One region of the Lysinibacillus sp. FSL W8-0992 genome, then DNA from elsewhere that is predicted to be linked to it. Evidence: riboswitches for the same ligand, from Rfam matches in the RefSeq annotation. Region 1 holds a riboswitch; each other region holds the start of a gene.
The links. Region 1 has a riboswitch for cobalamin ahead of NSQ74_RS06175 (FecCD family ABC transporter permease). Riboswitches for the same ligand answer to the same signal wherever they lie in the genome.
Positions count from the first base shown of each region.

Region 2: linked by a shared signal. The riboswitch ahead of NSQ74_RS15220 (ABC transporter substrate-binding protein) and the one ahead of NSQ74_RS06175 (FecCD family ABC transporter permease) in region 1 are both predicted to bind cobalamin.
Region 3: linked by a shared signal. The riboswitch ahead of NSQ74_RS15205 (hypothetical protein) and the one ahead of NSQ74_RS06175 (FecCD family ABC transporter permease) in region 1 are both predicted to bind cobalamin.
Region 4: linked by a shared signal. The riboswitch ahead of NSQ74_RS05335 (hypothetical protein) and the one ahead of NSQ74_RS06175 (FecCD family ABC transporter permease) in region 1 are both predicted to bind cobalamin.

Region 1 is NZ_JBBOZQ010000001.1:1,270,790-1,272,995, reverse strand. Features, by position in the region: gene NSQ74_RS06180 (heme ABC transporter ATP-binding protein) at 1-297, opposite strand, end outside; gene NSQ74_RS06175 (FecCD family ABC transporter permease) at 302-1,348, opposite strand; cobalamin riboswitch at 1,497-1,689, opposite strand; gene NSQ74_RS06170 (YdhK family protein) at 1,867-2,206, shown strand, end outside.
Region 2 is NZ_JBBOZQ010000001.1:3,010,836-3,013,041, reverse strand. Features, by position in the region: gene NSQ74_RS15220 (ABC transporter substrate-binding protein) at 1-716, opposite strand, end outside; cobalamin riboswitch at 968-1,155, opposite strand; gene NSQ74_RS15215 (translation factor GTPase family protein) at 1,336-2,206, shown strand, end outside.
Region 3 is NZ_JBBOZQ010000001.1:3,007,615-3,009,820, forward strand. Features, by position in the region: gene NSQ74_RS15200 (ABC transporter ATP-binding protein) at 1-377, shown strand, start outside; cobalamin riboswitch at 558-741, shown strand; gene NSQ74_RS15205 (hypothetical protein) at 1,003-1,776, shown strand; gene NSQ74_RS15210 (hypothetical protein) at 1,825-2,073, opposite strand; gene NSQ74_RS15215 (translation factor GTPase family protein) at 2,155-2,206, opposite strand, start outside.
Region 4 is NZ_JBBOZQ010000001.1:1,097,877-1,100,082, forward strand. Features, by position in the region: gene NSQ74_RS05330 (glutathione peroxidase) at 1-459, shown strand, start outside; cobalamin riboswitch at 614-823, shown strand; gene NSQ74_RS05335 (hypothetical protein) at 979-1,521, shown strand; gene NSQ74_RS05340 (ABC transporter substrate-binding protein) at 1,523-2,206, shown strand, end outside.

The sequences.
Region 1 (2,206 bases):
CATGCTCACCAAATCTTTTACATTAAAGTCGAATAACACAGGTGTTTCCTGACTAACTACGGCTAAATTTTTTGCAATCGCTCTACTTGATTGCTGAAAAATATCTTCCTCATTCAATAATACTGTTCCACTTTCGGGCTTTAATAACCGATACATATTTTTCAATAGTGTCGACTTTCCACTACCATTAGGACCAATTAAACCGACAAATTGCTTTTCCTTTATTTGAATGCTTACTTCTTTTAATATGCGCTGATCATGAATGGAGAATGATACATGCTTCGCCTCTAATGTCATACCTTTAATCTCCTTCACCAAATGAATAATTGTTACGGCGTAGTAGCCAAATGAAAAATGGACCGCCACAAAAGGCAGTAATGATTCCAATTGGCATTTCTTCTGGAGCTATTATCACGCGGGCAATCGCATCTGCCCAAACTAAGAAAATCCCTCCTAATAATGCGCTAATAGGGATAACATATTTATAATTAGACCCTACTATTAATCGCACGATATGCGGAATTATTAAACCAACAAACCCAATGGAGCCACTTACCGCAACGAGCACACCTGTTAGTAATGATACGAGTAGTATCAATTGAATTCGAAATTGTTGAAGATTAACACCTAATGTGACCGCCGCTTCTTCCCCAAGTAGTAATAAATTTAAATTTCGATAATGTAGCCATAACAAACCAAAAACGATGAAAAAGATAATAGCTGGAATGAATAAATTACTCCATTTTGCGCCCGCAAGACTTCCAAGCATCCAATACATAACGGCTTTTATACCGCCCTCTTCCTTAGACATCATTAACATAAAATTTGAAGTAGCAGATAATATAAACGATACAGCCATTCCTGCTAGCAACAAACGGAAAATAGAAATACGTCCCCCTACACGTGACAAGAAAAATACCAACACAATTGCTATAAAGGAGCCTAGAAAAGCAGCTACTGAAAGGGCGTAAATACCTAAAAATGAAAAAGCGCCTAAAATGATGACAGCCGTGGCACCAACTGTCGCACCTGAAGAAATACCTAAAATATATGGATCTGCAATAGAATTACGGACAAGTGCTTGCACAGCTGCTCCAGCAATAGCTAAACCTGCTCCAACAATGGCTGCAAGCATGACACGTGGGACACGTATTTGCCATATAATAATTTCTTGTGAGCGGCTCCAATCAGGCTCTATCGTATTTGAGAAAATAGGAATTTTCGAGAAAATAACCTTCCATACATGTAGCGGTGTAATTGACACTGAGCCAATCATAATAGCAACCGTCATTGAAGCAATCAGTACTAAAAGAAGGGTCAATGAAAATAGCATAAATTTTTTATTCATTTGCTTATTAACTCCTTATCAATCTTGATAAATACGAAGCAATAAAAAAGGGTATTCTACGCACGAATGCATAGAAATACCCTAGGTTAAACAAAGTTGGAGAAGTATCCATCAATTGTCCGTAATTGCTTGCATCCTCGTGGGCATTACAGGTATGAACTAATTGGCAGGTCTCCTGGCTTCGATTCAACGTTACTATGATTGCCTTCCCATTCTAAAAACAGTGGCTACTACATCATAGAACTCCTCGTTACAGTTGCGGGACAGCGTCGGACTTACACCGACTTCCCTTTTAAGTGGCACTTGTTAACAAGCGTCACACCATTAGTTTCTGAAATTTTAAAATTATGACGATTCTATCATACATAATTATCGTAGTCTATAGCTTCTTTCATCTAGGAATCAATCTTTCCTCTTTTCAACTTCATACAAATGGATTTTGCACAAAACCTAATCCATAATTTCTGCACATTTACTTGTTACATTAAAGACAAATAAATAGTAAGGAGGAAATTCATATGGTATTAAAAAGAAATTTTTTCCTAGGCTTTATAGCAGCAATGGCTTTACTAATATTATCAGCTTGCTCTGACGATGCAGCGAAGACGGACTCTGCTAATGGTGACGCAATGGACCATAGTGCAGAAACAGGCCATGGAGAAGAGATGAATCATTCCAGCTCGGGTGAAGTTCCATCCACTTTAAAAACTGCTAAAAACCCTAAATTCCCTGTAGGCAGTACTGCTATTATTAAGGAAGGACATATGTCTGGGATGGCAGGCGCCGAAGCAACGATTGTTGGGGCATATGATACAACTGCCTATATTATCTCCTATGAACCGACTACTGGTGGAAAGA
Region 2 (2,206 bases), 1.7 Mb from region 1:
CCAGCAACTGTGACAAGTTCATCCATAAAGTTTTGTGCCGCTGTAAAGACTTCCTTGTCCCCACTATCGAAAACTAGAACACGTAATTCTTCTTCACCTTGTGGTAACTTTGCGCGAACAGCATCAACATCCTTTGTCATCTGTTCAATTAATGCCTCTCCGCGGTCTTCAACACGGAAGATTTTTGCAATATTACGGATATCCGTAAATATATCCTCTAACGTTGGTTTTGTAATACTTGAAGAAGTATGTAAATATGTGTGAATACCAAGTGCTTCTAACTCTTCTGGTGTACCAACACCCTTTTCGCTAAAGCCACTTTTCCACCCAGCGTATAAAAAATCCGCTTCACTATCAATTACTTGTTCTTTTGTCGGATACTGCTCCGCTATCACTGGTACTTTATCGTAAGCTGCTTGTAAAGGTTCATAAATTTTATCATCTAAATAAGCAGTACCAACCATTGAATCTTCTAAACCTAATGCTAGCATTATTTCTGTAACGTGCTGATTTAAGCTAATCGCCTTTTTAGGAGCTTCTGTATAAACTTGTGTCGTATCGTTATTATCAATTGTTACTTCTTTTGCCTCTGCTTGTGCTGGTTCAATGTTTTCACTTTGTGCAGCTGATTCTGAATCATCTTTTGCACTACAAGCGCCTAAAATGCTCAATAGTGCCATCGCAAGAACTAGCCACATGCCTTTCCATTTGTTCATGTTTGTTTCTCCTTTAGTTTGTAATTTTTCATCTTTATAGTAAGAAATCAATGACTTCTTTGCTACTGATTACGAGCACTTCTTGACGCTTCATTTCCTGGTAAAAGCATGAATTGCTGTTTGCTACGGTTCCTGCTTAAACTACTGTACTTCAAAATGGACACAAAAAACCCTCTTGTTTCCAAGAGGGCGGCATAGTGAAAAAACAATGGTTATTCAACCAATCACTATTCCCATCCTCGTGGTGTTAAGTAAAATAATATATATTGGCAGGTATCCTGGCTTAGGTTCAACGTTTATACGTCTTCCCATAGTTAAACTACAGTGACTGTGTTGTATAAACTCCCCATTTACAGTTGCGGGACAGCATCGGATTTACACCGATTTCCCTTTTAAGCAAATGATAGAAACCATTTGCACCAATATATAGAAGTATTAAGTTATAAAAATAGCCTAGCAGAAGTAATTTTTGTTTTCAATCACACAAAAAAATCCATAACTAATAATTATGAATAATTGACTACTATTCAAACATAAACGAGAACTATTCTACTCGAAATGTTTTTTAGCACTATCTGTTACAATAGGAATATAGGAAAAATAGAAATGAGGATTTTTTATGTATAAAACGATTGGTGTGCTCGCACATGTCGATGCAGGAAAGACAACCTTTTGTGAACAACTACTATTCCATACGAACAGTATTCAAACGCGTGGAAGAGTCGATCACCAAGATACTTTTTTAGATAATCATACTATCGAACAAGCTCGTGGTATTACCATTTTTGCCGAACAAGGACGGATGCAAATTGGGGATGATACATACACACTAATTGATACACCTGGGCATGTCGACTTTTCACCAGAGATGGAACGCGCAATTCGTGTAATGGATTACGCCATTATTATCGTAAGCGCTGTAGAGGGTGTACAAGGACATACTGAAACCGTGTGGCAATTGCTACGTCAATACAACGTCCCAACCTTCTTCTTTATTAATAAGATAGATCGTGAAGGCGCTGATGTAGATGCCGTTATGAAGCAGCTTCGAAAGGAATGTTCGAAGGACGTACTTTTAATAGAAGACCCATTGCGTACAGATTATGTCCAGAGCCACATTGCTGAATGGCTAGCTGAACGTGATGAACAACTACTCGATGCCTATTTGACAGAAACTCTCGATGCACAAACATGCCTATTACAGTTGCAAAAGTTGATTAAACAAGAGCAAGCATTTCCTTGCTTTACTGGTGCGGCATTAAAGGATATTGGAATAAAAGAATTTTTATCACAGCTCCCTCTACTTACGGAGACTCGATTCGACCATCAAGCACCATTTCAAGGTGAGGTATTTAAAATCCGCCATGATGGAACTCAACGGTTAACGTTTATCAAAGCATTGCAAGGAACTTTACATACACGCCAAGACTTTACATTTGGTGATGTGACTGAAAAAATAACTGAAATTCGTTTATATAATGGTAGCCGTT
Region 3 (2,206 bases), 1.7 Mb from region 1:
TGCTTGAGAAGGTCAAGTTATCAAACGATGTATTACAATCTCTGCCCTCTGAACTTAGTGGTGGGGAGAAGCAAAGAGTAAATTTATTACGCTCTATTCTAGTTGAACCAAAATTAATAGTATGTGATGAAATTGTTTCTAGCCTAGATCGTCTAATTCAGCGGGAAATTATCGATTTATTAATTACGTTAAATAAAGAAAGAAACATGGCTATTTTATTTATTTCTCATGATTTAAAAGCAGTTTCATATTTAAGTGAACGGATTTATGTAATGAAAGCTGGCGAAATTGTCGATGAACAGTACAAGGAACAAGGTGCATTTAATTTCACCGATAACTATGCTCAAAAGCTATTTCAAGCGATGGAAAGTGAATAATATTTGAAAATAATTAGCTTTGATCTGGATGGAAAAATATCTTTTTTACGAATGTACTCAAAACTATATTAATCTGTATGTCCAAATAGATACCTTGTACTGTTCATTGACATTGAAATTCCATTACTTTACAATGTGATTTAATAGTATACTAGTGATACTATACATTTTATTACAACTGAATAGCGTGTAGTAATAGGTGTAAATTGCGTGCAATTTACTGAAAAGGGAAGTCGGTGCAAGTCCGACACTGTCCCGCAACTGTAAATGTGAGCGTCTTTTCAAATACCACTGTCAAATGATGGGAAGGTGAAAAGAAGCAATGACCATAAGTCAGGAGACCTGCCTGTTACAAGTACACACCAATAACCTACGAGGAATAGGAGGTGGCATGTTGACAAAACAGAATGTTCTGTTCGTCACAGTACGTCAAACGATAAAAACCAAAGGATATAAAGGGATACGGCATCGAGCCAAATCTCTCCCATTGGTGCAATGTTTGATGTTGCTGGATGAATGATAATGATTAGCCGGATGACGGATTTCCTCTTATTTAGCAGGAAATCCGTCTTTTTATGTGATCTAAACATTTGTTTTGAAAATATGTACGAAAAGAGGTGCACGTATGACGAAAATTCATGTTTGTACAACACAGGAAAAGCAATATGGAGATATGAAGATTTGTAAACTGCCGCGCATTGAAGTTGCCAAGCAGCCAAAAACGAGAATGGTCATTGAAGCACTTGTTGATCAGTTTTTAGCAACAGGACTTATTCGGAACGAACGTTTATTTAATCAAATTTTCTATAACAAAGGCATCATTTGGATTCAAAATGAGGTATATGAAGGGTGCCTTTTTGCTAAAGCAAGTGTAGCGGATGAGCTGAAAACAAAAAAGAATGCCTTTATGATGTACATGCCAACAAATCCAATCGTATATGAGGTAAATGGTGAGCCGTATCATTTAATAACACGTATTGATTCGATTCGAGCTAAACCAAATTTAGATAGGCTTGATTTAGAGCCAAAGCCCATCTTAAGTGCTGCAAGAGTCAATGATTTACTATGCTCGATGGTTATGCGTTTCTATCACACCTATTTAGAAGAGTTGTCGTTAGTCGTTCATGCAAATCAAGATAGTAATAAAATAGTACACTTAATAAAGTATGTAGAGTACGAATACGCTCAATTTCTTCAAAGTGTGAAAGAATTAAATGACTATCATTTAAATTGGCATCCAAGAGGCAATGGTCATCAATTATTGCTCCAATTAATTGAGCAATTACAAATTTTAAAGAGTAAACCAGGTTCGGTTCTTGTTGATTTTTCGAATAGTAATGGTTACGTAATTGTGGAATCAGCGAATAACTTTGTTGCGAAAGCGAAAAAAGCTTTATAGGATTAATATAAAAGGCATCGAGATGTTCTCGATGCCTTTTGTCATTTTTTATGGATAATTTTTGAAATCGCTATAAAAACTGGCTGAATCGCCGATAAAAGTCGCTGAATCGCCGATAAAACCTTTAAAATCGCCGATAAAAGTCGCTGAATCGCCAATAAAACCATTCAAATCGCCGATAAAAGTCGCTAAATCGCCGATAAAACCATTCAAATCGCCAATAAAAGTCGCTGAATCGCCGATAAAACCATTCAAATCGCCGATAAAAGTCGCTGAATCGCCGATAAAACCATTCAAATCGCCAATAAAACTTGCTAAATAACCGATAAACCATCCCCAATCGCTGTTATGCTTTCGAAAATGCGGTTTCTCGGATAATTACAAGCAATGCATGGCTTCTTTTGCCTCATACCAAGGAACTGAATAGCCC
Region 4 (2,206 bases), 170 kb from region 1:
AACACAGCCAACCAATGTGATTTTACATATCAATTTGAAGATTTACAAAAAATGTATAATAAATATGACAAGGAAAATTTCGTTGTTTTAGGTTTCCCATGTAATCAGTTTGGACAGCAGAACCCAGAAGATGGAGTTGAGACAACTCAACTTTGTCAACTTAACTACGGAGTAACTTTCCCGATTTTTGAACTAGTTCAGGTTAATGGAGAAGAGACACATCCGTTATTCAATTATTTAAAGCATGAAGTAGATTTTCGTGAATTCGGAAAGGCGAATATGCAGGAAAAGATGTTAGCTGAGGCTATTATCCAAATTGCACCTAGCTTTTTAGATGGACGTAACATTCGTTGGAACTTTACGAAATTTTTAGTAGATAATCAAGGTCATACAGTTGAGCGCTTTGAACCAACAGATTCACAATTAGATATTGAGCAAGCTATTGAAAAAATTTTATAACTAGCTATTTTAATCAGAATTTTTAGGCTGGAATAACAAATAGCGGATCACTATGTAGAAATAGTGCTAAGTTTTGTATAAATATATTCGAATATTCCACAATCTCGCAACTACTCTTTCGAATCAATATATGATAAACTGCTAATCAAGTGAATAATTCTTGCAGAATAATGGTGCTAACTTTAGCATAATCGGGAATTCGGTGTAAAACCGAAGCTGTTTCCGCAACTGTAAGTACAAGAATCATAAAAAATGCCACTGTCGAAAAGGGGAAGACCCAAGATGGGAAGGTTTTATGATATCGCTACTGCATTGGGTAGTGAGCTGTACGAGCCAGGAGACCGACCTTTATTTAATGTATAAAAACTCTTCGGAAGCTAGGAGGATATACGGCAAATACATAGGCAATGTCGCGTGAGGCGGCACTATATATGCTATTTTCGTCGTTCCCTAGGGAGCGGCGTTTTTTTATGCACCTGTAAAGCAAAATCTGTTCATGAAAGAAAGAAGGGACTAAGTATGAAAAAAGATGCCCGTTATTCTTGCTACCCGTTCATGCGTGAAAAAATATCTACAGTAGATTTTGAGATTCGTACGGATAGTTTAACAACTCATGTCGGTGTAGCATTGACGGCTGTAAAAGCTGAAAAAGTTGAAGTAGTGGCGACAGATTTATTGACTATTTTACCAATGGCCTACCATGTAAATGGCTCAGTACGTGGCAAATTAGCGGTAACGGAAGAAGATTTGTTATGGCTTAGTGAGCGCTATGATTTTTATGTGGGGCATGTAAAGGAAGAAATCCAAAACTTTGTTTTACCACAAGGTACGGGGGCTGCAACTGCGCTTCATTTATGTCGTAGTGAGGCAAAAAAATCATACCGTGTTCTACATAAAGTTTCTGAGGAAAGAGAAGTACCAGCCATCCTTTTCGACTACTTAGGATTATTAGCTAATGTATTTTTTGTAATGGCTGTATACATGAATCAACAAGCTGGTATTGCTGAAATACCGTTTATAAGCAAATCATATCCGATGAAGAAAAAGAAGGAGAATGTGTAAAGTGAAGAAACTATTTAAATTCCAATGGCTTACAGTGTTAATGTTAGCACTTGTATTGGCAGGTTGCGGCACAGCAAATGAAACTAAAAAGGACGATACATCGAAAACAGGACAACAAGCTGAGCAAACAGGCTACAAAGTGACAGATGATCGCGATGTAGAAGTAGCATTTGATGCAGTACCAAAAACGGTTGTGTCATTACAACCGAGTAACACTGAAGTTCTATTTGCACTAGGTGTTGGCGATAAAGTAGTTGGGGCAACTGAATATGATACGTACCCAGAAGAAGCAAAAAAAATCGAACGAGTGTCAGATTCCGTAACATTCAATAGCGAGAAAATTGTAGCGTTAAAGCCAGATGTTGTAATTGCTTATTACACAGGTAATGACGAGACACTAGATGCCCTTAAAGGTCTTGAAGATGCAGGCGTGAAAGTATTTGTTATTAAATCAGCCGCATCATTTGAAGATGTTTTTGGAGATATTCAACAAATCGCTGAAGTGATGGGTGTTCAAGATAAAGGTGAGCAATTAAACAAAGATATTAAAGCGAAAATTGCGGATGTGCAAGCAAAAGTAAAAACTGTAGAAACACCGAAAAATGTTTATTTAGAAATTAGCCCTAAGCCAGATATTTATACAACAGCAGCTGGTACTTTCCAACAAGAGATTCTTGATGCAGCG